DNA from 4 places in the Rhizobium sp. CECT 9324 genome. Region 1 is predicted to be linked to each of the others. Evidence: riboswitches for the same ligand, from Rfam matches in the RefSeq annotation. Region 1 holds a riboswitch; each other region holds the start of a gene.
The links. A riboswitch is a leader RNA that binds a small molecule or an ion and turns the genes downstream of it on or off. The one in region 1 is predicted to bind cobalamin.
Positions count from the first base shown of each region.

Region 2: it holds a riboswitch for cobalamin, as region 1 does, so the genes downstream of both, bluB (5,6-dimethylbenzimidazole synthase) here and cobU (bifunctional adenosylcobinamide kinase/adenosylcobinamide-phosphate guanylyltransferase) in region 1, are expected to answer to the same signal.
Region 3: it holds a riboswitch for cobalamin, as region 1 does, so the genes downstream of both, LQ231_RS07070 (aromatic ring-hydroxylating dioxygenase subunit alpha) here and cobU (bifunctional adenosylcobinamide kinase/adenosylcobinamide-phosphate guanylyltransferase) in region 1, are expected to answer to the same signal.
Region 4: it holds a riboswitch for cobalamin, as region 1 does, so the genes downstream of both, LQ231_RS02610 (DUF1636 domain-containing protein) here and cobU (bifunctional adenosylcobinamide kinase/adenosylcobinamide-phosphate guanylyltransferase) in region 1, are expected to answer to the same signal.

Region 1 is NZ_CAKKMZ010000001.1:2,737,623-2,745,599, forward strand. It holds gene cobN (cobaltochelatase subunit CobN) at 1-3,533, opposite strand, end outside; gene cobW (cobalamin biosynthesis protein CobW) at 3,779-4,855, opposite strand; gene cobU (bifunctional adenosylcobinamide kinase/adenosylcobinamide-phosphate guanylyltransferase) at 4,859-5,386, opposite strand; cobalamin riboswitch at 5,582-5,950, opposite strand; gene LQ231_RS13455 (hypothetical protein) at 6,031-6,816, opposite strand; gene LQ231_RS13460 (ATP12 family protein) at 6,882-7,685, opposite strand; gene LQ231_RS13465 (HAD-IA family hydrolase) at 7,697-7,977, opposite strand, start outside.
Region 2 is NZ_CAKKMZ010000001.1:2,861,559-2,869,535, forward strand. It holds gene LQ231_RS14005 (NADP-dependent malic enzyme) at 1-334, shown strand, start outside; gene LQ231_RS27220 (helix-turn-helix domain-containing protein) at 469-1,227, shown strand; gene LQ231_RS14015 (acyl-homoserine-lactone synthase) at 1,345-1,986, shown strand; gene LQ231_RS14020 (DUF2865 domain-containing protein) at 2,522-3,223, shown strand; gene bluB (5,6-dimethylbenzimidazole synthase) at 3,174-3,932, opposite strand; cobalamin riboswitch at 3,975-4,167, opposite strand; gene LQ231_RS14030 (hypothetical protein) at 4,209-5,042, opposite strand; gene LQ231_RS14035 (NAD+ synthase) at 5,085-6,764, opposite strand; gene LQ231_RS14040 (LTA synthase family protein) at 6,955-7,977, shown strand, end outside.
Region 3 is NZ_CAKKMZ010000001.1:1,441,138-1,449,114, forward strand. It holds gene modC (molybdenum ABC transporter ATP-binding protein) at 1-491, shown strand, start outside; gene LQ231_RS07045 (LysR family transcriptional regulator) at 493-879, opposite strand; gene LQ231_RS07050 (FAD-binding oxidoreductase) at 882-2,321, opposite strand; gene LQ231_RS07055 (L-threonylcarbamoyladenylate synthase) at 2,318-3,313, opposite strand; gene LQ231_RS07060 (GGDEF domain-containing protein) at 3,535-4,614, shown strand; gene LQ231_RS07065 (DUF6656 family protein) at 4,648-5,253, opposite strand; cobalamin riboswitch at 5,559-5,762, shown strand; gene LQ231_RS07070 (aromatic ring-hydroxylating dioxygenase subunit alpha) at 5,861-7,105, shown strand; gene LQ231_RS07075 (hybrid-cluster NAD(P)-dependent oxidoreductase) at 7,107-7,977, shown strand, end outside.
Region 4 is NZ_CAKKMZ010000001.1:566,287-574,263, reverse strand. It holds gene LQ231_RS02640 (ABC transporter ATP-binding protein) at 1-590, opposite strand, end outside; gene glpD (glycerol-3-phosphate dehydrogenase) at 638-2,149, opposite strand; gene LQ231_RS02630 (DeoR/GlpR family DNA-binding transcription regulator) at 2,239-3,030, opposite strand; gene LQ231_RS02625 (iron ABC transporter permease) at 3,127-4,137, opposite strand; gene LQ231_RS02620 (ABC transporter substrate-binding protein) at 4,217-5,179, opposite strand; gene LQ231_RS02615 (ABC transporter ATP-binding protein) at 5,196-5,990, opposite strand; gene LQ231_RS02610 (DUF1636 domain-containing protein) at 6,015-6,422, opposite strand; cobalamin riboswitch at 6,530-6,765, opposite strand; gene LQ231_RS02605 (sugar-binding transcriptional regulator) at 6,989-7,942, shown strand.

The sequences.
Region 1 (7,977 bases):
TCAATCGCCGCCGTCATGCCGCCTTCGAACTGGTAGTAGTCGTCGCTGTCGAGCAGGTCATGCTCGCGATTGTCCTGGTTCTGTACCACCGCCTGAACCGTGCGCAGCCTTTCCTCGAACAAGCCGCGTTCGACCTTGCCCTCGGCACCCGCACCATAGGCATAGCCGCCCCAGACCAGATAGGCCTCGGCAAGATCACCGCGCTTTTCCCAGCCTTTTTCGTCGATCAAGGCCTGCAGGCCGGCACCATAGGCGCCCGGCTTGGAGCCGAACACGCGGTAACCGGCCCGCCGTGAAGCGGAGGCTACATCGAGACCGTCGGCGACAAACTGCGCGGTATCGGCCCGCATGCGCGCTGCGATCGGATTATCGCCTTCGTCCTCGTCCAGTGCGCCAACGGCGCGGATCGCCTTGTCGTAGAGGGCGATCTGCTCCGGGAAGGCATCGCGGAAGAATCCCGAAATGCGCAGGGTGACATCGACGCGTGGTCGGCCGAGCAGCGCCTGTGGCAGGATCTCGTAGCCGGTCACCCGCCGCGAGGCCATGTCCCAGACCGGCTTGACCCCAATCAGCGCCAGTGCCTGGGCGATGTCGTCACCACCGGTGCGCATGTTCGACGTGCCCCAGGCCGTCAATCCGAACGACACCGGCCATTCGCCGTGGTCCTGCACGTAGCGCTGGATCAGCAGTTCCGCCGAGGCCTTGCCAAGCTGATAGGCCGCTGGCGTCGGAACGGCACGGCTATCGACGGAGTAGAAATTTCGGCCCGTCGGCAGCACGTCCGGTCGTCCGCGCGTCGGCGCACCGGACGGGCCGGGGGCGACAAAACGGCCATCAAGGCCCTTGAGCAGGCCGACGATTTCGGCGGGACCGGACTTGACGATCGAGGGTTTCAGGCGGGCTTCGATTTCCGCGAGGACCGCTCGGGTTCGCGACCAGTCCGGCGGACATCGGAGATCGCCGGAGACGAAGGCCGCAGCCAGCAGTTCGATGCGTTCGACCGTGTCGCCATTGGTGCGCCAAGGTTGGTCAGTGAGCGGGGCGAGGATTTCTGGGCGCGGTCCGGTCCAGGGGTCGGACATGATGCAGTCGAGGGGGTCGAAGTTGGACTTGTGGGTTACAATACCCCCCTCTGTCCTGCCGGACATCTCCCCCACACGGGGGGAGATCGACAGACCCGAAACGCCTCGCTCGCCGCCGAGGTTTACCAAGGGGTGGGCTTCTGCACCCGTAGCATCTGGATCGGGCGGCTGCACCAGATCGATCTCCCCCCGTGTGGGGGAGATGCCCGGCAGCGCAGAGGGGGGTAAACCTGGATGCAGCCCATCCGCCGCGATCGCCCGCTGCAGGCTCTGATCCCCGCCCTCGCCCAATCCGCGCGGAACACGCGCCAGCGCCACCGTCAGGTCGGTCAACAACCGTCCTTCCGGGGCAAGGCCGAAGATATGCAGTCCGTCGCGGATCTGCATTTCCTTGAGGTCGCAGAGATAGGCGTCGAGCTTTTCCAGCGCCGTCTCTTCCTGCTCGCCCTTGCCGATCCCGGCATCCTGGTCGAGGCCTATATCCCTGACCAAGTCGAGGATCTGCGTCTTCAGCAGCTTCAGCCGACGTGGGTCGCCGCCGGATGCCTCGTAATATTCGTCGACCAACGCCTCCAGATCCTTCAGCGGCCCGTAGCTTTCCGCTCGCGTCAAAGGCGGCGTCAGGTGGTCGATGATGACAGCCGATGTCCGACGCTTGGCCTGCGTGCCCTCGCCCGGATCATTGACGATGAACGGATAGAGATGTGGCAGAGGCCCAAAGATGGCTTCCGGATAACAGGTCTCGCTGAGTGCCAGCGCCTTGCCCGGCAGCCATTCGAGATTGCCGTGTTTGCCCATATGGATCAGCGCATGCGCTGCAAACTGTTTGCGCAGGAAAGCGTAGAAGGCGAAATACCCATGCGGCGGCACCAGATCCGGCGAATGATAGCTTTCCTTCGGATCGATATTGTAGCCGCGCGCCGGCTGGATGCCGACCATGACCCGCCCGAAGCGCATCAACGGCAAGGCGAAGCCGCCGTCGAGGAAGAAGGGATCCGTCTGTGAATCGCCCCAGCGAGCACTCACATCGTCTTGAATCTGTTTCGGAAGCGATTCAAAGAAGACCTTGTAATCGCTGAGTGAAATGACTTCGCGAATGACGCGGCCATCATGCGCTGCATTGGTCGGCCCATCCATCAGCGCCGTGATCAGCGCATCGCCATCGGCCGGCAGCTCTTCCACCTTGTATCCTGCCGCAGCCAAAGCCCGCAGCACCTCGATCGTGCCTGCCGGCGTGTCGAGCCCGACGCCATTGCCGAGCCTGCCGTCGCGGTTCGGATAATTCGCCATGATCAGCGCAATGTTGCGCTCGACGGGCGGCGTTGCGCGCAGCCGCGCCCAGTTGGCGGCAAGCTGCGCGACAAATGCCATGCGCCCCGGATCCGGTTCGTGACTGACAAGATTGGTCTCGACCCGGTCATCGAAGCGGGCCGCCGACTTGAACGAGACGGCACGCGTCAGCACCCTTCCATCGACCTCTGGCAGCGACACGCTCATTGCAAGATCGCGCGCCGACAGCCCCTGGCTCGACGCTTCCCATACCGCTTTCGGTGACGAGGAAAAGATCGCCTGCAGCACCACGGCACCCTGTTCGTCGAGAATGGTCGAGGGATTTTCTGATCCCGGCGCCGAGACGGCAAAACCGGTCATGTTGATCACCACCTCCGGCGGCACGTCACCAAAGACAGCCCGCAGTGTCTCGACCGAGACCTGGTCCTTCAGGCTGGAAACGAACACCGGCAGCACGCGCAACCCTTCCGCCTGCAACGCCTCGATCATCGCCTCGACCGGTTTCGTCTCGCCGCTCTGGACAAGCGCGCGGTAGAAGCATATGGCCGCGACGGAGGGTGGTGCAGGGGCGCGCTCTGCCTGCACATCCTGCCACTCCGCAATACCGATCGCGCCCCTGCCTGGCCACCAGATGCCGGCTTTCAGCAAGGGACGTGCCGGCTCCGGCTTGTCGCCATTCGATAGCATCGCTTCCGCATAACCAACGAAATGCGCCGTATTGCGGTCGCCGCCTTCGGTCAGGTAGCGCCACAGTGCCGAACGGTCGCCATCCGTGCACAGACTGAACGGATCAAGCCCAGCATCGGGCTTGTCATCGCCGGGCAGCGTCACGATCAACGCCCCCTTGGCGCGCGCCGCGGCCGTCAGCGCCTCCAGCGCATAGTGGAAATAACTGGCGCCACCGAGCGCCCTGACGATGATCAGTTTCGCGTGGCGTGCCGTGCGTTCGACATAGGTATCGACCGACATCGGATGCTTGAGCGCCATCAAACTGGCAAGGCGCCAGCTCGACCCGGACCCCGCCGCTGCGACGGCCGTAGCCACCGCCGACAGTTCTGTGTCGGCGGCAGACAGAAACAGGATTTCGCCAGGCGACTGCCCAAGATCGATCGCTTCGTCTCCGTCGGCAATCGAGCCTTTCTGGGCGAGAAGAAGATGCATTACAGGGCGCCTTCCGTGATCGATGCGATAGCCGATACCCCCCTCTGGCCTGCCGGCCATCTCCCCCTCAAGGGGGGAGATCGCAAACGGATAGCTCTCGCCTTAAAACGGCACCCCCTCATTTCCACGCCACACCTTACAGGACGCGCAAGGCATGCGATCAGCGGATCTCCCCCCTTGAGGGGGAGATGGCCGGCAGGCCAGAGGGGGGTGCTGTCGCGGGTCATCTGTCTATTCTTCTGATGTCAGGCCGCCGCAGCCTGCACGGCTTCGACAACCGCGCCGAAATCCCATTCATGCAGGCCGATCACGACAAGGCGGGTCTCGCGCTTTTCGCCAGAAGTCCATGGCCGGTCGAAATAGGTTTCGATCCGTGTGCCGACAGCCTGGATGACGAGCCGCATAGGCTTGCCGGGCACGTCGATGAAGCCCTTGAGACGCAGGATATCATGGCTCTCGATCACCGGCTTCAGGCGATCGACGAAGGCCGCCGGATCGGCAATCGAACCGAGCTTCAGGACGAAGCTCTCGAATTCGTCATGGTCATGATGATGGTCATGTGCCGCGCCGCTTTCGTGCAGCGCCTCATGTTCCAGTTCGTGATGCGACTTGCGATTGTCGATATCGTCCTCGGTACCGGCACCGATGCCCAGCAGCACCAGCGAAGAGACCTCGCCATTGCGTGCTTCGACCATCGCCGGCTTGCGCTTCACCCGGCCGGTCACCTCGGCGCGAACGGCGGCGATGGCGGCGGCATCAAGCAGGTCGGTCTTGTTCAAGACGATCAGGTCGGCGCAGGTCAGCTGGTCCTCGAAAAGTTCTTCGATCGGGCTCTCGTGATCGAGGCTTTCATCCTCGGCCCGAGCCGCATCAACCTTGTCGTGATCATCGGCGAACCGGCCGGCGGCAACGGCTGCGCTGTCGACGACGGTGATGACGCCATCGACGGTAACGCGCGTGCGGATATCCGGCCAGTTGAACGCGGCGACCAGCGGCTGCGGCAGCGCAAGTCCAGAGGTCTCGATGACGATGTGGTCCGGCTTCACGTCGCGCTCAAGCAGCCTCTGCATCGTCGGAATGAAATCGTCGGCGACCGTGCAGCAGATGCAGCCATTGGTCAGCTCGATAATGTCGTCTTCGGTGCAATTGTCGGCACCGCAGCCCTTCAGCACGTCGCCATCGACGCCAAGATCGCCGAATTCATTGATGATCAGAGCGATCTTCTTGCCATTGGCATTCATCAGCATGTTGCGGATGATCGTGGTCTTGCCCGCGCCGAGGAAGCCGGTGATCACGGTGGCGGGAATTTTCTGCTGCAACATGGTTCAACCCTTCATTTTCAGCGGCAATCCGGCCGCGACGAAATACACGTCCGCAGCCTGGGCTGCGATCATCTGGTGAAGCCGTCCGACATGGTCGCGAAAATCGCGCGCCATCCGGTTTTCCGGCACGATGCCGAGGCCGACTTCATTGGAAACAAACACGACCCGGGCTTTCAACGACGGCAGCAGGTCCGCGAGTGCGCAGCTCTCTGCAGCAACATCACGTCCCTCCTCCATCATCAGATTGGTGACCCAGAGCGTCAGGCAATCGACCAGCACCACCCGGCCGGGATCGTCGATCCGCGCCAGCATGCCGACAAGGTCGAGCGGCTCTTCATGTGTGGTCCAGCCATGGCTGGCGCGATCGTGCTTATGGGCTTCGATACGCGCGCCCATCTCGTCATCCCAGGCGCGACCGGTGGCGAGGTAGTTGAGCGCAAGGCCGCTGTCGCGGCAGATTTGTTCGGCAAAGCGCGACTTACCGGAACGAGCGCCACCCAGGACAAAAACGGAAGAATCAACGGACTGCATGATTCAGACATGCTCCGCAATACGGGAGCAGGAGAACGGCGTGACCGACAAAATGCCGTCGCCAAGCAGACCAGGCCGGTACGCATCCCGAACCGGATGCACCGTCCCGCGCGACCATGAGGTCCCGCAGAAATCAAACGTCGCCACGACAACCTCCGTGCTGGCGCCGGGGATCTCTCCCCATAAATTGGGCCTTCTCGGCCCGTCACGGACGGCAGGTCTCCTGGCTCGCAGCTGCCGGCGAAAACGCCAACGGATCCTCCTCGCCTTCCCAGGGCTTGAGGCAGTCGCGAAAAGGCGGACGATTCGTAGATAAAGAGGCGTCCAACCCCGGCTGATCGCGCTGCCACCCCAGTGGCTTTTCCGGTTTCCTGCATCCAGCACCGACCGCACCTGCGATCCGTCATGCCTTCGGCACCAAAACCGGATGGAAAACCCTCGCTGCTCTACAGTCGCGGGGTCGGCTGCGTTTGGCAGTCCCGGTCTGGGTCCCTGCCTCCGCATTCCCTTTTGCTTTCCAGGCCACACTTCTGTCGCCCGAAAACCATCCAGGTCAAAGGATTAGGCCGTGACTTGCGGCAAGTCAATCAAGACCGGCCGCGCATCAACGGCTATTGACGAAATTCGGGATTGGCAGGTCAGGACTAGGGCGCCAGGCACTCGGCATCCGTGACCGGATCGCATTGTCCGTCAAGCCGAACAGACCCACGGGCTCCCTGCTCCACCGGGCCACCTTGCGCCGGCGCGTTGCGGGCTTTTGCCTTTGGCGGCTGAACCACGGGAGCCACAATCACCGGAGCAACGATTTCCGCCGGCAAGGGAACCGGAACTGCGTCAACGACGGGCGTAGGCGTAGCCGCCGCAACCGGTGCTGCAGTGCGTAGCGGCGGCGGCGTGACAGCAGCCGCAACGGCAGGAGCGGGATCGCTCGCAAACCGCGTCGACATCGTCTTCGGCGGCCGCACCGTCCTGATCCGTGGCACAGTCAGCGAAAAGGCAAAACGGATTCGGGCGGCGATTTCTTCGGCCAGCGGCTCGCGGCCAAAGCGCGGATCATTGGTCGGGCTATTGACGGTAAAGGTTCCGGCGGCAACCGGCTCGCCGATCTCGATCGACGCAGCCGTGACGGTAAAGCGCACTTGCTCGAAATAGCGCCGGGCATTCAGGCCGGTTCCGAACTTGTCGATCTTGACCAGCAGTACGACGCGCTCGGCGTCAGCCGGCGGCCGGGTCGAGGCAATCGCCGCCGCAACCCGCCGATCGATGCCCTTGATCAGATCGTATGGAACGCTTGCATCGGCCATCACTGTTACGTCGCGCACATAGTAGACGAGCGGTCGACGAATACGGTTTTCCCCGGACAGGGAACAAGCGGACAGGACGAGGAGGAGCCCGAGCGCAAAAGCGATGCGGAAACTGCGAGCAACCATCTGGACAACCCCGACGCGGTGATTCTAACCCGTCCGAGCATTGGTCGATTATGGTTAGCCCTTCGTTAATCCTGACTGTCGAGGGCAGCAAACAGCGATGCTGCGGCGGCTATTTCACTGTAGCGCGCCGCGCGACGGGCGTCAGCCTCCTCGTCGCTGCCCCAGTGCTCGATCGTCCAGTCTTCATCGAGATGGGCAAGGTCCCACACCGTATCAAGATCGAAGGCACCATCGGCAAAAGCCAGCGCCAGGATCGAAGAACCGGCAAGCGTCGTCACGACATGCAGACAGGACAGACGGAAGGCTTCCCGGTAGCGTTCAAGACCGGCCGCATAGGCTTGAAGCGCCTGATCCGGCTGTTCCTGGTGGATCACGCCTTCCGCCAGGATGAAATGGGCCTGATGCGCTTGCGCAACCCAGGCCAGAACGGGATCCCAGCGGTTCGCTTGCCGGTCGACAAGCTCCTGCGGGCTATCGGCGCGGTAGCACAAAAGGTCACTGCCGGCAAAACGCACGATCTCGTCGAACACTTCGGAAAGGTTGAGGCTGACAGCATCGATCGCGGTATTGGCAAGCTTGGTGATCGGCATCGTTGCCGGATTGATCACCTGATCCTGCGCCGCCCATTCGGCAGAAACCAGTTCGGCCGCCTCCTGCGTCGGCAAACGCAGAGTATTCTTGGCGGGCGTCTTCACCGGTTTTCCGTCGAGATGGATCGCAAATCCCTCCCCGTCGGCGGAAATCGACACGGTCGTGTAGAACCGCTTCGGCAACGGCCGTTTCATTTGGATCTGCGCCCGGCGCACCGGATCGGCATCGCTCTGTTCCGGAATGAACGTGCCGGAAATGGCGCTGAGCTCGTCACGCATGATTAGGGTCCTCAGTGGATATAGGCGAGAAGATCAGCCGGGCGGTCGACGACCGCATCGGCACCGGCTTTCCAGAGTTCATCGACCGAGGCATAGCCCCAGGAGACGCCGATGGCGGTCGCGCCTGCAGCCTTGGCCATCTGCATGTCGAACACGGCATCGCCAATGACGATCGTCTCATACGGTGCAATCCCCGATTCGTCACAGCATTCCGTCACCATCGCCGGGTGCGGCTTCGACGGGCAGTCATCGGCCGTGCGGCAGAACTGGAAATGCGGCGCAAAGCCGTGGC
Region 2 (7,977 bases), 120 kb from region 1:
GATGCGCAGTGCGCTCGGAATCTTGCGTCAGGAGGCACCCGAACTGGAGGTGGATGGCGAAATGCAGGGCGGATCGGCGCTGTCGGAAGCACTGCGCAAACGGGCCATGCCGGACAGTACGTTGACGGGCGAAGCCAACCTGCTCGTCTTCCCGAATCTCGATGCTGCCAACATCTCGCTTGGCATCATGCGCACCATGATGGATGCACTGCATGTCGGTCCTATCCTTCTGGGTGCCGCCATGCCGGCTCACGTCCTGTCAACCTCGGTGACGTCGCGCGGCGTCGTCAACATGGCGGCCCTGGCGGTCGTGGAAGCCTCGCAACCGGCATAACGTCGTCGCCCGCCCCACCGCGGGACGACGGCCTTCAAGGTTTTCGGCCGATTACCAGCGGCAAGGACAGATTGCCGCTGGACAATTCGCAGCAAGCCAAACCATTCTGAACCCTTGGTTTTAGGGTTTTTTCCATGGCATCTGCGGAGGCCTATTTCGGACTGCGTGATTGGCTCGAGCAGGATCAGCGTGTCGAGCCTGCGCAATTTTTCAATCGCATGCGCCAGACGTATTCCCTCGTTCACCTGCTCTATTTCGACGGAATGATCGTTGACAGTCGCATTGTCGCCCACAGTCTTTACCACACGCCGTTGGCAACTCTGAACAAGCTGACGAACAATCTGCGCGACACACTCATGCTGGCCCCGCTGAGACATGCAGACTTGGCGGTTCAGCCATTCGATTGGCGGGATATCGCCCCCAAAACCCTGGCAGGGCAAAACCTCGCAAAACTTGCACGCCTACTTCGTCTGAACTCGGTCGCTGCGTGCTACCCCATGCTGTCTCACAATGGCCGAGCCGCTTTCCTCGTCATACAGGCCGATATGGAAGAGCATGAGTGGACGCATCTGCGCCGGGTGCATGATCGCGACATTGCCGCCCTAGCTGTCAGCTTTCACGCAAAAATGCTTGCACGCAAGCGTCCAGACGCATATCCGCGGCATGCGCCTGACAGGCTCACACGGCGAGAGATTGAGACCTTGTCGTGGGTGGCAGCCGGCAAGAATTACTGGGAAATTGCTGCAATTCTCGGGATCACCGAGCGCACCGTGCGCTTTTTCATGTCCAATGCCCGCCGAAAACTCAACGTGATGACCAACCCGCAGGCAGTTGCCGAAGCGCTCTGGCGCAATCTGATTGCGAATCCGCACGAGGCATTGGAACTGATTTAGCCCTTCTCCGACCTCATGGAATATTTGATTGCAGACGCGTAGCTGTCTCTACCGAAAGTTTCATCGGTCAACTGCAATCGCCATCCTCGGCACTCCATTCAACTGAAGGAGTGACGAATGATCAGGATCATTAACGGCGCCAACCGCAAACGCTATCCGTCCGAAATCGACGCCATGCATCGCCTGCGCAAAACAATCTTCCACGATCTCCTGAATTGGGACGTTGGCGTTCTCGGCGAGTGGGAAATTGATCACTACGACCAGGCCAATCCGCTTTACGTACTATCCTACGGGGACACCGGGCGTCTGCGGGGCGCTCTTCGCCTGCTGCCAACCCTTGGACCGAACATGCTCGACGATACGTTTCCCATCCTGCTGGGCGGGAGCCAAGAAATTCGCAGCGCAGCAATCTGGGAATCGAGCCGTTTCTGTATCGATCCGGAAATCTCGCAGGACCGCGCCAGCAACCAGGTCACCATTGCCGCAGCCGAATTGATGTGCGGCGTCGGAGAACTCGGATTGGCATCAGGACTGAGCCACATCGTAACCGTCACCGACATATTCCTGGAGCGCATGTTCAAGCGCATGGGCTGCCCGGGCACGCGTATTGCCGCCCCGCACAGGATCGGTTCCGTGCAGGCGGTTGCCGTTGGCTGGCAGATCACGGACGACCTGCTCACCCGGATGAAAAGCATCGCATCGATCCGTGGCAGCGTCCTGGAGCAACCGATGACGCTCGAAATGGCACGCGCGGCTTAAACAACAGGATTGACCGCCAACGGCGCAGCAGCGATGGCGGTCAATGTCGGCATCGTCATTTTACTTTAGCTTTAACTGGCGTATTCTCGCCTAGCTGGTGTAGGAGCAGGCGCGGGCACACGGAGTGCGACGCGCCACCGGGAAATCGATTTTGCCGACGAGGATACCAAGACTTCTAGTTGCTGCGTTCTGCTTGGCCTGGGTCCTGCCCAATTCGGCTTCGGCGTCGGTCGTTTGTGAGCGACTGCGCGACCGACTTGCGAACGCGTCAACAATCATCGGTGACAATCCCGAAATCGATCGTTATGCCAGCGCCATTGCCCAACAAAATCTGGAGCTTCGCAAGGCGAAGCAGGACCAGAAGAGGTTACGCTGCCTGACCTCCGCGGTCGTGATTGTGCGCCCGGACGGAGGAAACGATTGCGGAGACCTTTCCAAGGCAATCGACAGGATGGAAGAAAACAGGGACATCCTCACAGCAAAACTACAGGAAATTCGATCAGGCAGCGCTGCAAGTCAGGGCTCGCGGACGAGATTGAGCGAAGCATTGGTGGCCAATGGTTGCAGCCCCGACACCGACGCGACGCTTGCGAGCGAGCCAGAGGAAGCTCAGCGCGTCCCCTATCTCGACACGTTGGCCGAACCGTATGAAGTCAGCCGCAACGCCCCGGGTGTCCTGTCCGACCAGCCAGCCCCGCTGCCCACCGGCAATATCCGCACTCTGTGTGTGCGTACCTGCGATGGCGGCTTTTTTCCGATTTCGTCCAACACTTCGGCGATGAATTTCGCCCGGGACGCAGGCCAGTGCCAGCAGATGTGCCCGAATACCGAAACCGAACTGTATTTCCACGCTCCAGAGTACAGTGAGACATCGGACATGATTTCGGCAGTGACCGGCAGGCCATATCGCGACCTTCCCAACGCATTCGCCTATCGCAACCGCACGGCCGGGGAAACCAAGCAATGTGGATGCGATCTTGCCCGTTATCATGAGCAGGCAAGACAACGATTGAGCCCGAGGCAGGCTGCTCCGGACTACAAGTCTTCCATCCTCACCATCGCGCCAAAGCCGCAGAGCCAATCGGCTTCTGCAACCGTCGCACCGCCGCTGGAACGCGCCTATGATGGCAGCGCCTCGAATATCCGCAAGGTCGGCCCACAGTTTCTGCCTCCGGCGACGGGGGCGATCAATCTGAGGAAGCCGGCGGCACCTGGTCCGCAGCCTCTACAGGAATGACACCGGCCGCAGTGTTGAACGCGGAAGGCCGGTCTCCCCAGCTGTTTTCGTAGACCAATTCGTCGAGCGGCAGGCGCGATCGCCAGCCTTTGACCTCAAGCTCCGGTGCCGAGTAGAGCGTGTCGACATAGCCGAGGCAAAGATAGCCGACGACTTCAATAGGGTCGGGAATGCCCAGGATCCGCTTCAACTCGCTCTCGTTAAAAATGCTCACCCAGCCGAGTCCGACACCCTCGGCGCGCGCCGCGAGCCATAGGTTCTGGATGGCGCAGACAGTCGAGTAACTGTCCATGCGTGCATTGTGTGTGCGCCCCAGCACAACGGGACCGGCGCGATCCCGATCGCAGGTCACACAAATGCCGAGGGGTGCCTTGCGGATCCCCTCGAGTTTCAGCGCACGATAGGCCGCTTGTTTATCGGCATCGAACATCGCAGTGGCCTCGCGGTTGGCCCGGTCGAAAGCGTCCCAGATTTCACGCTTCCGCTCATCATCGCGCACCAGCAGAAAATTCCACGGCTGCATGAAGCCGACGGAGGGCGCGGCATGCGCAGCACCCAACAGGCGTCGGACAAGGTCGTCCGGCAAGGGATCGGAAAGAAACTGATCACGCACATCGCGGCGCGTATGGATGGCCCGGTAGACGGCATGCTTTTCCTCCGTCGAAAAGCAACCGGCCCGGACGAGAAACTCGTTCGGTTCGTCGTGCATCGTCAAATCCCCAACAATGCGCAACCGCCCGCCGTCCGCGCGGGCAAGTCTATCTCATCAGGCCGGTCTTCTGACTTGGCATCTGCTGCACACGCCGCCTTCCCGGTCTTGTCCACCAGTGGCCGGGTTTCCCCTTGCGCGCGCATCCACCTTACAGCGTTGGGCACGTGCCGGATTTGCGCCGGCTTCCCGATTCTCCCGCAAGACTGCGGGCACCTGATCGTCAATCTTGTAGACCGATCGCTGGAGGACGCAAGCATCAGCCTGCGACGAGCATCAGTCGGTGACGGGGAAATAGCGGACAAAGGCGAATTCATCGCCATCGGGCGACCAGTTCGGCACATTGATCGTGCCCTGCCCGCCGAAGAGTTCGAACAGGGTTTCTGGCGAGCCGCCATCCATATCCATCAGCCGCAGACTGACCTCGTGGTCGCGCGGGTGATCGAACACGTCCGGCGCATAGGAGAGGTACAGAAGCTTGTCGCCCTTCGGCGAAGGATGCGGGAACCAGTCACCGGTATCGCTGTAGGTGATGCGTTCGACATCACTGCCATCGGGATGCATGCGCCAGATCTGCATCAGGCCACTGCGGCTGGAGTTGAAATAGATCCATTCGCCGTCGGCGGACCAATCCGGCCCGTCATTCCGCCCCTCGCCCATGGTCAGCCTGCGTTCCTCGCCGCCATCCACGGAAATCGAGTAGATGTCGAAGACATCCTCGCGAATGCCGCAATAGGCAAGGTTGCGACCGTCAGGTGACCAGCCATGCCAATAGGATGGCAGTTTTGCCGTCACCTGGCGCGGCTGCCCGCCTATGGCGGGAAGCACATAGATGCAGGATTTGCCGTGCTCCGTCTTGTCCGAGATGACGACCAGAGATCCGTCCGGCGATATTCCGTGATCATTGTTGCATTCGATCGCAAAACCGGTGTCGAGTTGTACCGGTGCTTGTCCACCCTTCGGCGAAAGCCGGTAGAGCAGGCCGTTTTCATTGATCAGCAGATAGGAGCCGTCCGGCGACCAGTTCGGTGCCTCGACCAGATCGGCGGTCTGCCAGACCACACGGCTCAGCCGTGTGCGGATATTGTAGATCTCGACCGAACTGCGCATCACGTCTCCTCCATGCAGCCGCGAAATCGGTTTCGCAGCCCCTCAGCGATCGCGAAAACGGTTGGTGATCGGATAGCGACGGTCGCGGCCGAAATTCTTCTGGGTGATCTTGACCCCCGGCGCCGATTGTCGACGCTTGTATTCGGCCAGATAGAGCAGGTGCTCGACCCGGTGCACGATTGCGATGTCGTGGCCGCGGGCAACGATGTCCTCGACCGCCATCTCCTTCTCGATCAGGCATTCCAGGATATCGTCCAGCACCGGATAGGGCGGCAACGAGTCCTGGTCGGTCTGGTTCGGTCGAAGTTCGGCCGACGGCGCCTTGGACAGGATATTGGCTGGGATCACTTCGCCCGATGGACCGAGTGCGCCCGGCGGCACATGGGCATTGCGCCAGGCGGAAAGCGCGTAGACCTGCATCTTGTACAGGTCCTTGATCGGATTGAAGCCGCCATTCATGTCGCCGTAGAGCGTCGCATAGCCGACCGACATTTCCGACTTGTTGCCGGTGGTAACCACCATCGAGCCGAATTTGTTGGAGATCGCCATCAGGATCGTCCCGCGCGCACGGCTTTGCAGGTTCTCTTCGGTAATCCCGCTTTCCGTGCCTTCGAACATTTCGGCAAGGCTCGACAGGAAGCCTTCGACCGGATCGGCGATCGGCACGATATCATAATGGCAACCCAGTGCCTTGGCGCAGGCTTCGGCGTCAGCAAAGGAGTCCTTCGACGTGTAGCGATAAGGCAACATGACGGTGCGCACCCGCTCCTCCCCCAGAGCATCGACAGCAATTGCCGCGCAAATGGCCGAATCGATCCCGCCTGAAAGGCCGAGCACCACGCTTTTGAAGCCGTTCTTGTTGACGTAGTCGCGGAAACCGAGAACGCAGGCGCGGTAGTCTGCCTCCTCCTTCTCCGGAATGCGGGACATCGGCCCTTCATCACAGCGCCAGCCACTTTCGGTCCGCTTCCAGGTCGTGACAGACAATGTCTCCTCGAACTGGCTCATCTGAAACGCCAGCGATTTGTCACCATTGAAGGCAAAGCTTGCACCGTCGAACACAAGTTCGTCCTGGCCACCCAACTGGTTGGCAAAGATGAGCGGCAGGCAGGTCTCGATCACCTGGCGCAGGGCCACCTGATGACGCACATCGACCTTGCCACGATAAAAAGGAGAACCGTTTGGCACCAAGAGGATCTCGGCCCCGGTTTCGGCCAACGTCTCGCAGACGCCGGCATCGTTCCAGATTTCCTCGCAGATCGGCACGCCGATGCGCACGCCGCGAAAGTTGACCGGTCCGGGCATCTCGCCTTCGACAAAGACGCGCTTCTCGTCGAATTCGCCGTAGTTCGGCAGATCGATCTTGTCGCGAAACGAAAGGATCTTGCCGCCATCAAGAATGGCCACCGAATTATGCCGTCCCTTCTCGCTCTGACGCGGGAACCCGATGATCACACCAGGGCCGCCGTCGGCAGTTTCTGCCGCCAGTTGCTCGACGGCAGACAGGCACGCGCTGAGAAACGCTGGCTTCAGCACGAGATCCTCAGGCGGGTAGCCGGAAATGAACAGCTCCGTCAGAAGAAGCAGATCAGCGCCCTGAATTGCAGCTTCCGACCGCGCAGCGCGCGCCTTCGCCAGATTGCCGACGACGTCGCCAACCGTTGGATTGAGTTGCGCAATGGCAATGCGCAGGACATCTGTTTTTTGCAATGTTTCGCTCATGATCAACGGTTTAACCGCTCGATTGACGGATCGCAACGGCGTCTGCCAACCAAGCGTGCGGTCGCCACCCAACCATCGATCAAAAACGGGGAACAATCGGGCCTTTGGCACAGTTCATGTAGCGTTCATGACGAATATGTGACAGCTATGCGAACCTTTGATGAAATTGGCTTTTCTCGCGGAGAACTCTGTGGCTGATACGCGTGCGAAATCGGTAAATTCCAGCCTTTTGGCAGCAGCTGTCGGCACCACACCCCGCCGAGATGAAGCGCGTGCCACCGGGCGTGCCGGACGCATCGTTTTCCCGCTGATCAACACAGCATTGCTGGCGATCGTCACCATTGTTCTCAGCGAATGGCTGGCGCGCGGAAGCCTGAACGATATCGCCGACTACATGCTGTCGCCCGCTCGCCCGGGCATGATTGCAGCAGGCATGCTTTTTTTGATGATGCTGTTTGGCGATGCCATCGTCGGGCGTGCCTATCAGTCGGCGTTGCTGATCGTACCGCTGTCGCTCCTGCCCGCCTTCTTGTCCGGACAGAAACAACTGTTCCTGTCAGATCCGCTGTTTCCGAGCGACCTGCTGTTCGGTCGCCAGATCGTGGAACTTCTGCCTGTCATGGTTGCTGCCCGTCCGCTTGCGGCGGCGGGCATGGCGCTATTGGCTTTGGCTATCCTTGGTGCACTTGGCTACTTGATCTTCGTCAGCCGCCGACTTTTCCCGCGCATCCTTCCCGTGGTCCGCATTGGTCGCACGTTGGTCGCAGCCCCGATCCTCGCCGGTTTTGTCACGCTGATGGATCCGATGGCATTTTCCTATGTCCGCGATCGGCTGAATATCGTGCCGATGATGTGGGACCAGAAGGAAAACTATCGTCACAATGGCTTCCTGCTTGCCTTCGCTTTTAATGTCCCGATGGCCAATGTCGGTGCGCCGGACGGCTACAACAATCTCGCGGTCTCAGACATTCCGACCGACCGCCTGCCCGCGACGTTCTTTTCGGGACGTCAGGCCGATGTCATCATGATCATGAGCGAATCGCTCTGGGATCCGACGCGCATGTCCAGCATCCGCTATTCCGGCGATCCGATGCCGACCATGCGTGCCAACCAGTCTGGCAATGTATTCTCGCCGGAATTCGGCGGCATGACCGCCAATGTTGAATTCGAGGCCCTGACAGGGTTCAGCAACGCGTTCCTGCCCTACGGCAGC
Region 3 (7,977 bases), 1.3 Mb from region 1:
CGACCCGTGTCGTGGTCTTGGAGCGTGGCAGGACCATTGCCATCGGCGCGCCGGATGCGGTGCTGTCCAATGTGCCGCGTGGCGCCGGCGCCCTGCCGGCCGGCAACTTCATCTGCGCGACCATCACCGCCCGCCATGAGGATGACGGGCTGACCGAAGCGCAATCCGCAGCCGGTCCCCTGTTTCTGCGGGCGGTCGATTTGCCTCCCGGCACGGAGATCCGCGTCTTTGTCCCAGTCGCCGATATCGTGCTGGCCACCGCCGATGTCGGCGGTCTGTCGGCCCTCAATCGTCTGGCCGGAGAGATCACGGATATTCAACGCGAAAATGGCGCAGCCGTCGCGATCGTTGTCGATTGCGGTGGCGAACACATGGTCGTCGAGGTCACCCGCCGTTCGGCGACCCAGCTTGAACTCGCCATCGGCAAGCCGGTCCATCTGCTGTTCAAGACGGTGTCGATCGCGCCGGAAGGCCTATTTCGACGCGCCTGAGCTAATCGCGCTCCGGCTTTTCCGACTTGCCCGTTTCGAACGCGCGGTTCATCGCCTCATCGAGCCAGTCAAGATCCGCCGCCAAAGCCTTCCGGCTCTCGCTGTCCATCCGTTGGCAGCAGGCGAGCAGCCTTTCGCCAAACGGCGTCAGTCCGGCGCCGCCACCGCTCTTGCCGCCATGGCGGGTGAAGATCGACGGTTCGGTGAACATCCGGTTGATCTCGTCGGCAAGCAGCCACGCCCGGCGGTAGGACATGCCGATCGCAGCCCCCGCCGCCCGGATCGAGCCGTGTTCGACGATCAGCGCCAGAAGCTCCGCCTTGCCCGGACCAAGACGCGCGCCATTGGCAAGGTCGATCCTGAGTGTCAGGCGCGTCTCCTTGGTCATGGTCAGTCGATGACCTTGCCGGGGTTCATGATGCCCTTCGGGTCGAAAGCCTGCTTGATCCGCCGCATCAATTCGGTCTCGATCGCCGGCCGGCTGGCGGCAAGCTCGTCCCGCTTCAATTGTCCGACACCGTGTTCGGCGGAAATCGAGCCGTTATGCGCATGCACGATCCCGTGCACCACGGCATTCATCTCGCGCCAGCGGCCGATGAACTCTGCCTTGTCGGCGCCCACCGGCTGGCTGATATTGTAGTGGATATTGCCGTCGCCGAGATGGCCGAAGGCGCAGATGCGGGCATCCGGCATCACACGGCGCACGGCCGCGTCCGCTTCGCTGAGAAAAGCCGGAATGCGCGACACCGGCACGGACACATCATGCTTGATCGAGCCACCCTCCGGCCGCTGCGCCTCCGACATGCTCTCGCGCAAATGCCAGAAGGCCTCCTGCTGGGCAAGCGAGCTGGCAATCGCCGCGTCTTCGATCAGGCCGGCCTCGAAGGCGTCCTCGAGCAGCGCCTGGATCATCGTGTCCGCCGTCTCGGCAGAATCGGAGGTGGAAATGTCGATCAGCACATACCAGGCATGGGCCGAGGGCAAGGGGTCTCGCACGCCGGGGATATGTTTCGTGGTGAATTCGATTCCGAGGCGCGGCATCAGTTCGAACCCGGTCAGCGCCGTGCCGCAGTGCTGCGATGCCTTCTCGAACAGCGCCAGTGCCTGTGTCGGAGACGTCAGGCCGGCAAAGGCCACCTGCTTGCCGCGTGGCCGCGGATACATCTTCAACACGGCGCCCGTGATGATGCCAAGCGTGCCTTCCGCGCCGATGAACAGGTCGCGCAGGTCATAGCCGCTATTGTCCTTCTTCAGCCGCCGCAGACCGTCCCAGATCTCGCCGGTCGGCAGCACAACCTCTAGCCCGAGGCAAAGCTGGCGCATGTTTCCATAGGCAAGCACGGCCGTGCCGCCGGCATTGGTCGAGAGGTTGCCACCGATCCGGCAGGAGCCTTCGGACCCGAGCGACAGCGGAAACAGCCGGTCATGCGCTTCGGCCGCCTTCTGCACCTCGGCCAGGATGCAGCCGCCATCGACGACGATCACGTCGGCGAGCGGATCGATTTCACGGATCTTGTTCATCCGCTCCAGGGACAGCAGAATGTCCTCGCTGCCCTCGCGCGGCACTTGGCCACCGACAAGGCCGGTGCCGCCGCTGACCGGGACGATCGGCATTCCGGTCTCGCTGGCGAGTTTTAGGATGGCAGAAACCTCCGCTGTCGAACCAGGCTTCAGCACCAGTGGCGATGAACCGTGATAGAGCCCGCGGTTCTCGGTGAGGTACGGTTTGATGTCGTCCTGCAGGATCAGCGCATGGGCTTCCCCCACGATGTCGATGAATGCCCGCAGCGTTTCGGCCCGCGTCAATGTCATGGTCAGCGTCATGGTCATTCCACGGGTCCTTCCGCATCACGCGGTGCAGCGGCGCGCACCAGTCTGTCATTGATCGCTTCGCCAAGGCCGGTGTCGGGCACGGGCGCTACGGCAATGGCGACGGCACCGGTCGCATCGGCCTGTTTGAGATAGTCGAACAGATTGGCGGCCGCCTCGGCCAGATCGCCGGCGGGGCTCAGGTTCAACACCATTCTGGAGTCGTCCTGACCGGCGACGGCTGTGTTGCCAAAGTTCAGAAGCGCTTCGAGCCTGCCAACCGAAGTGGCATTCAGGCGGACCCCTGCATTCGGCGCGTAATGCGAGGCCAGCATGCCGGGGGCCTCGATGATCGCCGCGCCGGCAATCTTGGGGCGCTGCACCGGCACACCGGCGAATGCCTCGATATCCTCGACGGACACGCCGCCAGGGCGCAGCAGGTGGATTTCACCGTCCTCAACCTTGAGAATTGTGGATTCGACGCCGACTTCGCAGGCGCCGCCATCGATCACCAGATTGATCCTGTCGCCGAGATCGCCATCGACATGGGCTGCCGACGTCGGGCTGATCTTGCCGGACGAATTGGCGCTCGGTGCCGCAAGCGGCCGGCCGAAATGCCGGATCAGGTCGCCGGTGAAGCCGACAGGAACGCGGATGCCAACACTGTCCAGCCCGGCCGTTGCCAGCGGGTGGATGTCGCTTTCCGGCTTGAGCGCCAGCACCAATGTCAGAGGCCCGGGCCAGAAATGCTCGGCCAGTCTGCGCGAAAGCGGATCGAACTCGGCATGCTGCTCGGCCATGTCCAGGTCGGCCATGTGGCAGATCAGCGGGTTGAACCGCGGTCGGCCCTTCGTCTCGTAGATGCTGGTGATGGCGGCCGGATTGGTGGCGTCGGCAGCAAGGCCGTAAACCGTTTCGGTCGGGATCGCTACCGGACGGCCGAGTGCAAGGATCACCGATGCGGCGTTGATCGCCTCATCCATGCCGTCGCCGATTGCGATGATCCGGGCCATGTGCCTGCCTCGTTAGCTGTGTTCCCGCTGTCCTTAGCGTGTTCCCTTATGCGCGATCAAATGCCTTTTTGCAGAACCACTGCCTACAATGTTCCACAGTGTAATTTGAGGGGATCCAGCAAAGATAAAATTTTATATATCGATGTAACCGAAAGAAAGAATTCTTCTGCCTATAGTCGCCGACAACGAGACAAACGCCGCCTCAAGCCGGGAAGCCACAGATGCAGCAAGTCAAGAATCCCGCCTCCAGCATAGCGCTTCGTGTGGCAACTGCCATGCATCAGATGGGCATTGACGGACTTCCGCGCAACTATGAGCTTGTCTACGAGGCCTACGCCGGCAGCAATCCGGAACTGGTGCGGGAATTCATCGCGCTCGGCAAGGTGAAGAGCCAGGAGGCGCTGGACGAACTGGGCCGCAAATACCTGCCCCATCACCATGAAGATGGCCTGCTCAGCCGCCAGAGCGGCCAGGTCCGCGCGGAGATGAGCAATTTCATCAATCTGCTCAACGAGGAAAAGATTTCCCTCTCCGACTATGGTCGTGCCATCGGCAATGCCTCGAAAACCATCCTGACAGAGGCCGATCTCGAGGGAACGCCGCTTGGTCAGTCGATCAAGGCGCTCAAGGCCGCGACCGAAAAACGCGCCCACCAGAACAGCAATGTCGTGCGCGCCGTGGTCGACAAGACGGCATCGCTGGCCGACATGCAACGCGAGGCCGAGGAAGCCGAACAGGCGAAATTTGTCGATCCGCTCACCCGTCTTGCCAGCCGCCGCGCCTTCAACAAGGCCGTGGCAAAGATCTATGCCAATCCGGAAATGCCGGTTCTTTGCGGCGTTGCCGTCGGGGAAATCGACGATTTCACCCATATCCAGGAACAGATGGGGCCGGCTGTCGCGGAACGTTTCCTGATGCAGGTTGCCAAGGTGCTCGAGGCCGCATCCGGTGGCGGCGACCTTGCCTGCCGCTTCGATGCCGGCCGCTTCGGTCTGTTGCTCTATACGTCCGACGCGGATGAAATCAGCCGTGTCATCGAGCTGGTGCGCGCCAAGCTCAAGGCAACGGCCTTTGTTGGCTCGTCCAGCGGGCGCACTCCGGGTCAGATGGCCATGTCCTTCGGCGTCTGCTTCTCCGAACAGGCTCCGAATGCGTTCGATTTCACCAATTTTGCCGAGAAGGCGCTTGCCACCTCGAAGGCCAATGGCGGCGACACCGTCACGATTTATGGCGCCAACGACTATACGTCCAAGGATTGGCTTATCTACAAGAAGAAGCCGGTGGGTGGCTTCGGCGTCTGAGCCGGTCCTGAGCCCGGCTAAGCAGGCCTGGGGTCAGAGCTTGGCGATGATCTTGCGGATTTCCGTGTCGCGGGCACCCAGCATCAACACATTGCGCAAGGCTTCCCGTGGGTCGTGGGTGCGAAACAGCAGCCCGTTGTCGCGGATCGACCGGTCGACGACCATGGCCTTCTGCTCGGTTTCCGGCTTGATTGCCACGGCAAAATACATCCGGGTATAGCTCTGCCGGATCTGTTCGAAGAATTGCTCGCTGCCGCCGATTTCGGCGAAGAAGTTGGCAATGTAGAAGGCCCATTTCACGTCGGCATATTGGGCGAAATTGGTGCGTGCCGCCGTGACGTGACAGTAGCCGAGATGCGGGCTGTCATCGAGCGTCTTGTGAAAGATAATTTTCGGAAACTGGATCGAGCGATGAAAGCCGTTGATCCGGCTATGGGTGGTCTCCGCCGCCGTTTCCAGACGCCGCCCGGTACGCACGGCCACCTCCGCATAGGTGAGGTAGCGCTTTTCCTCCGAAAGCCAGTCGTCGCGATGGCGCGAGATGCGTCCGGTGCGCAGGAATTCGGTATGCGCGGCCTTCGTCGCAGTCGCGCTTTTGTCCGGGACTTTCGGGGCCGCGTAATATCGAAGTTTTTGCATGTCGAGGCTCTGACGGTTACTGGCTCGGTACGCCGATCTTACAGCGACATGGTTAATCATGATTTGCGTCTACTGTGGCCCCTTGAGGTTTCGCGAGGCTTGCCGCAATGCAGTTCTTGCTGCGACCTGCACAGATTTGTCATTTTGCGCCATCGCAATAGTCACAGACGTCACTGAAACGACCTATCCCCAAGAAAAGACACATCATTTTTGAGGAGCTGCTTTTGGCGCATTTGCATGGGCATGTCGCAAACATTCCCGGACGTGTCGTTTCGCAATGCAGCACCCGACGGCTGGCTGTGTTTAGATATCGGCAAGCTCGAGGTGCTGCCCCGTAGGGAGGGTGGGAAATCGGGAAGCCGGTCAAAATCCGGCGCTGCCCCCGCAACGGTGGTGGAGATTCGCGTGACGGCAAAAGGCCACTGGGAAGATCCTGGGAAGGCGCCGCACGTAGTCTGGCAACAGACGTCTCCAGAGCCCGGAAACCAGCCTTGATGCAAGGATATATGAGGTCGCGGTGGGCGGCCGGAGATAGCCGTGATCGCCCGTTTCGGGTCGATTGGTGCTGCGCTCCTGTTCCATCGCCGGTGAAACGAACGAGGACGACATGGATCTGCACAGCACCGTATTGCGGCAGTTGAAGAACCGCCGGGAAGGCTTCAGCCTGGAGCAGCCTTTCTACATCGATCAGGATTATTTCAAGCTCGACATGGAGCAGATCTGGTACCGCGACTGGCTGTTCATCGGCCATGACTGCGAGATCCCGCGCGCCGGCAACTATTTCACCGCTCAGGTCGGCGACTATCCGATCGTCATGGTCCGCGGCAAGGATCAGGTGATCCGCGCCTTCCACAACACCTGCCGTCACCGCGGCCACCGTGTCTGCACCTCGGATCGTGGCGCGTCCGCCAAGCTGGTCTGTCCCTATCACAACTGGACCTATGATCTCGATGGTTCGCTGGTCTTCGCCCGCCAGATGGGCGAAACCTTCGACAAGAGTGAATTCGGCCTGAAGCCGGTTCATTGCGAAAGCGTCGCCGGCTATATCTTCATCTGCCTGGCCAATGAGCCGGCCGATTTCGCCCCGGTCCGCGCGTCGATCGAACCCTACATGAAGCCGCATCGGCTTGCCGAAGCCAAGGTCGCCCATCGCAGCACCATCATCGAGAAGGGCAACTGGAAACTCGTCTGGGAAAACAACCGCGAGTGCTATCATTGCGCCAGCAACCACCCGGAACTCTGCCGCACCTATCCGGAAGCCCCGACTGCGACTGGCGTGCAGGGCGCCGGCGATGATCCGGTCATCGCTGAACACTGGGCCCGCTGCGAAGCCGCCGGTCTGCCGAGCACCTTCAATATTGACCCGTCCGGCCAGTTCCGCACCGCCCGCATGCCGCTAATCCAGGAGGCCGAAAGCTACACGATGTCCGGCAAGCGCGCCGTCAGGCGCCCATTGTCTGACGATGTCTCGACCTCGCATATCGGCACCATGCTTCTCTTCCACTATCCCTCGACCTGGAACCACATCCTGGTCGATCACGCGATCTCCTTCCGGGTCACGCCGCTGTCGGCCGAGGAAACGGCGGTCACCACCACCTGGCTGGTGCACAAGGATGCGGTCGAAGGTGTGGATTACGATCTCAAGGAACTGACCCATGTCTGGGAAATGACCAATGACCAGGACCGCTCGATCGTCGAGGAAAATGCCTTTGGCATCCGTTCGCCGGCCTATGAGCCGGGGCCCTATTCGGTCGAGCACGAAGGTGGCGTCATGCAGTTCGTCGACTGGTACACGACCTTCATGATCAACAGGCTGCAGGGCGACAAGGCCCGCCTGTCTGCGGTGGCCTGAGATGAATATCGCTGTCACCCAGTATCGCCATGTCGATGAGATGCGTCCCTGGTCGGACCGGGAGCACATGCTCGAATGCGTTGCCGTCACGCCGGAAGCCCCCGACGTGATGACCTTCACCTTCCGGCCGAACAAGCCGGGCCTGTGGTTCCGCTACCAGCCCGGCCAGTTCGTCACGCTGGAGATCCCGGCCTCGCCGGAACCGGTGATGCGCACCTATACGCTGTCGTCCAGCCCGTCGCGGCCCTACACGGTGGCAATCACGGTCAAGGCGCAGAAGGATTCGATCGGCACCCGCTGGATGTTCGACAACCTGAAGCCCGGCATGGCGCTGAAGGCGATCGGCCCGCTCGGCGATTTCTCCTATGCCCGCCATCCGGGCAAGAAATACCTGTTCATCTCGGCCGGCTCCGGCATCACCCCGATGATGTCGATGAGCCGCGACATGGGCGATCGCTCGCCCGACAGCGATATCGCCTTCCTGCATTGTGCGCGTTCGCCCGACGACATCATCTTCCGCTGGGAGCTTGAGGCCAAGGCGCGCGACATGCCGCATTTCACGCTCGGCTTCATCATCGAGCAATTGGGTCGCGGACAGCTCTGGTCGGGATTGAAAGGCCGCATCGACAAGGCGAAGATCGCGCTTCTGGCCTCTGATTTCCTTGAGCGCACTGTCTTCTGTTGTGGACCGGAGCCGTTCATGGCCACGGTTCGCGAGGCTTTGTCCGGCGCCGGCTTCGACATGAGCCAGTATCACGAAGAGACCTTCCAGCCGGCCAAGCCGCAACTGCCGATCGTCGTCGCCGACCATTCTGATGGCGAGCAGCCGACTATGGTGACATTCGCCATGTCCGGCAAGGACGGCCTTTGTG
Region 4 (7,977 bases), 2.2 Mb from region 1:
AGCAAGGCCTCCGACGGTTCTGTCGTCGCGTAAACAAAGATAGCGCCGGACTGGGCAAAAATCTTCGGCAGCTCCTCGCGTAATTCCTCACGCAGCTTGTAGTCGAGATTGGCCAGTGGCTCGTCCAGCAGGACCAGTGTCGCCTTTTTCACCAGCGCGCGGGCAAGCGCCGTGCGCTGCTGCTGACCACCGGAGAGGCTGAGTGGCGTGCGTTGAAGATAGGGCGTAAGCCGCAACAGGTCCGAGGCCTTGTGCACCTCGCGATCGATGGTGGCGGCGTCCTTGCCGGCAATGCGCATCGGCGAGGCGATGTTTTCATACACCGTCAGGGCCGGATAATTGATGAATTGCTGGTAGACCATGGCGACATTGCGCTGCTGCACCGGCTTTCCAGTGACATCCATGCCATCGACATGGATCGTGCCGGATGTCGGCTTGTCCAGCCCGGCCATCAGCCGCATCAGCGATGTCTTGCCCGAAAGCGTCGGCCCGAGAAGGACATTCAGCGAACCCCGCTGCAACGTCAGGTCGGTCGGGTGAATGTGGTATTCACCGCCCGCCATCTTCGAGATGTTCTTCAATTCCAACATGTTTCCTCAGGCCTCCTCCAAACCTTCGGCAATCCGGGATCAGGCGGCTAGCTCGCCGCGACAGTCCCCAAGTATTCCTCCAGCCCCCGCGCCTCCTCAGGCGACAGGAACAACCCTTGTTTCGTTCGGCGCCACAGCACATCCTCTGCCGTGACCGCCCATTCCTTTTCCATCAACCAGCGCAATTCGCACTCGTAGAGACTTCCGCCGAAATGCCGACCGAGATCCTCGGTCGTCGCCGCATTTCCGAGAATGGTTTTTGCATCCGTCCCGTAACAGCGGATGAGACGTTCCGCATGGCGGCGTTCCAGAAACGGGTAGACGCCAATGAGTTCCTGCACCGTGGCATCATAGCCGGTCACGAGAAAATCGCCGCCCGGAAGCCGACTGCCTGCGGTCCACGCAATGCCCTTGACACCGATCGCTTCACCGATCTTTTCGAGAGCATGCTCGGCCAGGCGACGATAGGTCGTCAGCTTGCCGCCAAATACATTCAACAGCGGCGCTCCGTCGTCCGCTGCCTCGACCTTCAGCACGTAGTCGCGGGTCGCTTCCTGCGCCTTGGAAGCGCCATCGTCGAACAGCGGACGCACGGCAGAATAGCTCCAGACAATGTCGTCCGGTACGACCGGTTCCTTGAAATACTCGCTCGCGGCATTGCAGAGGTAGTTTACCTCCTCCGCACTGATCTTCACATCCTTCGGATCATCCGTGTAGTCACGATCCGTTGTGCCGATCAGGGTGAAATCGCCTTCATAGGGAATGGCAAAGATGATGCGATTGTCCGGATTCTGGAAGAAGTAGGCACGTTTATCGGCAAACTTCCTGCGGACAATGATATGGCTGCCCTGAACCAGGCGAACGTTGTGAACGTTGTTGCGGCCGAAGGCACCAGCGAGCACCTGATCGACCCAGGGACCGGCTGCATTGACCAGCATTCGGGCGCGGTGGACGGTTGTCGCTCCGCTGCCCTTGGCCTTGGTCGTCACGACCCATACGCCGTTTTCGCGATGGGCCGAGATCACCCTGGCGCGGCTGTAAATGCGGGCGCCGCGAATTTCCGCGTCACGCGCATTGAGCACGACCATGCGGGCATCATCGACCCAGCCATCGGAATATTCAAAGGCCTTCGCAAAAATTGGCTTCAGCGGCTGTCCGGCCTGATCCCGGCGGAGATCCAAGGTCTTGGTCGCCGGGAGCAGCTTTCTGCCGCCGAGATGATCGTAGAGAAACAGGCCAAGGCGGATCAGCCAGGCCGGACGGATGCCACCCTTCTGGAACGGCAGGACAAAACGCAGCGGCCAGATAACATGCGGCGCCATGGCCCACAGCACTTCGCGCTCCATCAACGCTTCGCGCACGAGGCGAAATTCGTAATGTTCGAGATAACGGAGACCACCGTGGATCAGCTTGGTCGCGCCTGAGGATGTGCCCGAGGCAAAATCGTTCATTTCGGCAAGCGCAACGGTATAGCCCCGGCCAGCGGCGTCACGGGCAATGCCGCAGCCGTTGATGCCGCCACCGATCACAAACAGATCGTAGATAGGCTCGTCCGTCATTGTTCCCCCGTATTTCGCACTGCAGCATTTATTGCGATAGCGAAAGCATCGTCATCTAAAATGAAATGCAAACGAATGTCAAACGAATGTTACGCCGATCTGTCCTGGCCGATGTCCGAAGGGGTCGTCTCAAGCAACTGGACCTCCTTGTCCAGGCAGATCGCCCGGACATTGGCCGAAGGACAATGGTCGGTAATGAAGGTATGAACCTGGGAAATATGCCCGATACGCACAGGTGCCGTGCGCTCGAACTTCGAGGCATCGGAAACCAGCACGACGTGCCTTGCATTGGCGATGATGGCCTGCGCCACCTTCACTTCTCGAAAATCGAAGTCCAGCAGTGCTCCATCCTCATCGATCGCCGAAACGCCGATCACCGCGAAATCAACCTTGAACTGGCGGATGAAATCGACCGCAGCCTCACCGACGATACCGCCGTCAGCGCCACGAACAACGCCGCCGGCAATCACCACCTCGATCGAGGGATAAACACGCAAGCGATTGGCGACATTGATATTATTGGTGATAACCATCAACTCCCTGTGGTCAACAAGCGCTTCGCCGACAGCTTCCGTGGTCGTGCCGATATTGATGAAAAGCGACGAGTTGTCCGGAATCAATGCGGCCGCTGCCCGACCGATCGCCTGTTTTTCGGCCGCCGCCATGGATCGGCGCGCTTCGTATTTGACGTTTTCATTTCCGTTCGGAAATACGGCGCCGCCGTGAATGCGGTTCAGCGCCCTGGTATCACAGAGGTCGTTGAGGTCCTTGCGGATGGTTTGCGGCGTGACGGCGAAACGCGTGGCAAGTTCATCAACCAGAACACGCCCCTGCTCCTTTGCGATGGCCATGATTTCGGCCTGACGCGCGGAAAAAATCATTGTCCCCTCCCCATTCTTCGTTTTGCTTCATCCTAGGCCAAAACGAAAATGGAGCAATAGCTCGTCATAAATTGCTGTTGTCGCGACTTGTGACGGTCATCGGCGGCGAAGCAAGACGATGAACGCAACCCCACCCACCAGACCGGTGACAACACCGATCGGCATGTCTTCGGGTGCCATGACAACCCGCGCGGCAATGTCGGCGAGGATCAGAACGATCGCACCAAGAAAGGCGGACAAGGGGATAACGCGGACATTATCGCTGCCACCGACCAGCCGCACGACATGCGGGATCAACAGGCCAACAAATCCGATGGCACCGGAAAAGGCGACCATAACGCCGGTCAACAGAGCCGTGACGACAAACAGCTGGGCGCGGAATCGCGAGACGGGAACACCCAGTGTCGCGGCCGTCTCGTCGCCCATGGCAAGCGCATTGATTTCGCGCGCGCGCAGCAGGAGCCAGATCAGCGATAGAGCCAGTGCCAGGGCGGGATAAAGCAGGTGCGACCACTGGGCGAGGCCCAATCCGCCGAGCATCCAGAAGACAACGGTATGGGCCGCACGCGGATCACCGAGGAAGATGGTAAGATTGCCGAGGGCGGTGGCGACAAAGGCAACGGCGACACCGGACAGGACCAGCCGATCCGCAGCAGCGCCCGAATAGCGGGTGACCGCCATCACAGCCAGCGTTGCAGCAAGTGCGCCGACAAAGGCAAACAGAGGTACCGTGACAAGGCCGAAGATCAGGCCCGTGTGCAGCAGCGCGATGATGGCGCCAAGCGCGCCACCCGAAGAGACGCCCAGCAGATGCGGATCGGCGAGCGGATTGCGCGTGACCGCCTGCAGGACAGCACCGACAACCGCGAGACCTGAGCCGACAAGTCCTGCCAGGATCGCTCGCGGGAAGCGCACGTCCCAGACAATGCTCTCACGACCGGCGGACCATGTCACTTCGCTAAAGCCCGGATGAAGCTTGTTGGCGATGATCGACCAGACCGTGGTGAACGGGATCGGCGCGGCGCCGAAAGAAACGCCTGCAGTCAGGCACAGCACCATCAGGGCGGCCGCTAGTGCCCCCCACATCAACACCTTGCCGCTCGTCATCACATGCCTATCTGCTGGATAAAATTCGGTTCACCGGGCGCATGGCGCCCGGTGACAAGACCTGTTTCCGTTTCGCGATCTACATATTGCGAGGATGGAAAGCGTCGGCCAGCCTGCCGATAGCATCAATATTGCGTGGTCCCGGGGTCGCCTCGACATATTCGAGAACCACAAAACGGTCCTGCTTCACCGCATCGAGATTCTTGAAGGCGGGATTTTCCTTCATGAAGGCGATCTTCTGGTCAGCCGTCACGTCGCCGTAGTTGACGATGACGATGACCTGAGGGTTGCGCTCGATCACCGGCTCCCAGGACACTTCAGTCCAGCTTTTCTCGACATCGTCCATGACGTTGATGCCGCCCGCAGCTTCGATCATCGCCGTCGGAATGCCGTAGCGACCCGAGGTGAACGGCTTCTCCGTGCCCGAATCATACACAAAGACACGAACCGGTTCCTTCACCGCGCCGATGCGGGTTTGAACCTCGGCCAGTCCTTTTTCATAGCCGGCTACAAGTTCATTGGCGCGCTCTTCGACGCCGAAGATCTTGCCGAGATTGACGAGATCGACAAACATGTCATTCATCGTCGGCTTGCCCTTGGCCATGATGTGAATGCAGGATTCCGTCAACTCGTAGACCTTGATCTTGAACGCATCGAGTGTCTCCGGTGTGACTTCACCGCCGACCTTCATGCCGTAATTCCAGCCGGCAAAGTAGAAATCAGCGTCAGCGTTGAGCAAGACTTCCTTCGTCGGATATTTGGGCGACAGCTCCGGCAGTTCCTTGACGCCCTCCCTGATTTTTTCGTCCAGGGTTTTCCAGCCGGAAACGCCGGTGTAGCCCACCATGTGATCCTGCAGTTTCAGCGCCAGCATCATCTCGGTCAGATTGACGTCGTTGGAAACGGCGCGACTGGGTGCCGCATCGAAGGTAACGTCGCGATTGCAACTCTTAACGGTGACCGGATAAGCGAGCGCCGAGGTGGTCAGCAAACCCGAGACGAGAATGCTGGCGGTCGCGGCGGAAAAACGTGTAAGCGACATGTGGAATCCTTTTAAATCAAGCAGTTTGAAGTGAAAACGAGAAGCGTGAAACGCTGTGGCCAGGGGTCGGATGCGCCATGGCTGAGACGCCAAATGTGGTCGAGACAGCGCCGGATGTCAGGACATCATCCGGTCTTCCAAATGCGGTCATGCGCCCCTCGCACATCAGTGCGACATGGGTGGCGAAGTCGCCCGCCAGGTTGATGTCATGCAGCGTGGTGATGATCGTGAGTTTGAGACTGCGCAACAGGTTGAGGATCTCGAGCTGGTGGCGGATATCGAGATGATTCGTCGGCTCATCGAGAATGATGATCTCGGGTTTCTGGGTCAGCGCGCGGGCAACCAGAACACGCTGCTTTTCCCCGCCCGACAGCGTGGAGAACTGGCGCATGGCGAGATGCGCCAGGTTCAGGTGCTCAAGGGCATGGGCAACTTCGCGGCGATCCTCATCCGTCCAGCCGGTCAGACCCTCGCGCCAGGGAATGCGCCCCATCATCACCACATCACGGACACTGAATGGGAAATCCGCCGGCATTTCCTGCAGGACCACGGCGATTCGGCGCGCAACCTGTCGCGATCCGATTTGCCAAATGTCCTCTCCTCCGACTTCGACCCTGCCTTCGCGCGGAACAACACCGCGGTAAAGGCAACGCAGGAGCGACGTCTTGCCGGCACCATTGGGGCCGATGATCGCGAGCCGCTCGCCTGCGTTCAGCTCGAAATTCACCCCGCGCACCAGGAGGAGGTCCGGCTTCGGACCCCAGCCGAGATCGGACACCCGTATCGACGTGCCATTCGCATCACAGCTCATGGGAGGCTCTCCCACGGTTCGGGCTCATTGGAGACGCTCCGAGGATTGTTCCGAAATCAGCACGGAGGCCGGGATGCGGGCGAGTATCTTGCCGCCAAGACCGCGCGGACGTTCTGCTTCGCGGGTCATGCCATCGGGGCGCTCGCCGTAGAGCTTGGCAAATGTGACCAGCGCCTCGATGTCCGCGTCGGGCTCGATGTCACCAAAGAGATAGGTGGCCTTCCCGCTTGCCTGGAACGCGATGGTGCAGGGTCTCTTGCAGCCCGCCATGCATACGGTGCCCTCAACCGCAAAGTCGCGATTGTCCGAGGCCCCGATCTTTGACAGGCAGGCGTTAAGGTGATCGAGAAGCTGAAGTCCGGGGCGGCACGCCGTCCCCGTGATTCGGCAGTCCGTGCAAACGGTTACCGTGTGTCGTTTCGCATGTGCCATGATTGTCCTCCGTCGGTATCTCCGGAGGCAATATGGCAATATTGTAAAAGCGCGCGGAAGCGCTGCCTTCAAGCCAGATCTTTTCCATCGGAACACCCCGTCCGTTGCGGTTTCTCTTCGACGACGGCAGGTCTCCTGGCTCGCGGATATCTGCTGTCCATCTGCCTTCCCGCGATCACGATCGCAGTGGCCTGGCGCTTTCACGCCACGAGGATGGACGGCAATCCGCTTACAGTTGCGGGGGCAGCCACGGTCTTGGTCCCTTGTTGGGTATTCCGCACCGTGTTCCCTATTAATCCCCTTGGAGTCATCCAATTGGGGAACCGTCAGCCATATGTTTAGGGCTTGTCGGGTCTTCCGGTCAAGCCTGCTCATGCCTCATCCACTCGCCGATATTTGGTAATGTAATATCGTAACATTAAAGATCTCCGATTCGAATGTCCAGTGCAATTTTACCGCTCAGGACACGCTGGCGCACCCTGTGGAGATGTGAGGAGACGCCTCGGTCATTTGACAGTCAGAGCGAAAATTGGCAGCACTGGTTTCGAAAGGGTGGGCCAATCTTGATGGCAAAGCGACCAGAAGGCCAAACGCGGCTCGATGATGCGGCAAGAGCAGGCTGGCTCTATTATGTCGCCGGTCGGACCCAGGACGAGATTGCGGTTGCGATGGGCATTTCGCGGCAAAGCGCCCAGAGGCTCGTGTCGCTGTCGGTTGCCGAAAAGCTGATCAAGGTGCGGCTCGACCATCCGATTGCCGCCTGTCTCGAACTCGGCGAAGCTGTCAAAGACAAATACGGCCTCAAGCATGTCGAAATCGTCCCCAGCGACCCGGCCTCCGAATCGGCCACCGTTGGCGTGGCCGAGGCTGGCGCCGCGGAACTGGAACGATGGCTGAAGCAGCCCGACCCCTTGGTCATTGCCATGGGAACGGGACGCACTTTGCGCGCCATGGTCGATCAACTCTCGCCGATGGAATGTCCGCAGCATAAAATTGTGTCGCTGACCGGCAATATCAGCCCGGACGGCTCGGCTGCCTATTTCAACGTCATCTTTTCGATGGCGGATGCGGTCAAGGCGCGGCATTTTCCCATGCCTCTGCCCGTCATCGTGTCGTCACGCGAGGAGCGGGATCTTCTGCACCGCCAGCCGCTGGTCGCTCCCACGATCGAGCTTGGCAAATCCTCCGACGCCGCATTCGTCGGCATCGGCGAGATGACACTCAATGCCCCGCTTCTGCTCGATGGTTTCCTGCAGCAAGACGAGATGGAGGCGCTGCTGACGGCGGGCGCGACCGGTGAGATCTGCGGCTGGATCTTTGGTCCCGATGGCCGCCTGCTCGATGATCCGGTCAATGATCGGGTGGCAAGTCTCGCCATACCTTCGCGCGAAACATCGACCGTGATCGGCATGGCCCGCGGTCAGCGCAAACATGCCGCCATTCGAGCTGCGGTTCGCGGCGGGCACATAAACGGGCTGATTACCGACGAAGACGGTGCTCGATATCTGCTCAAGGGCTGATGTTTCATTAAAATAAATCATTGAAATTCAACGTC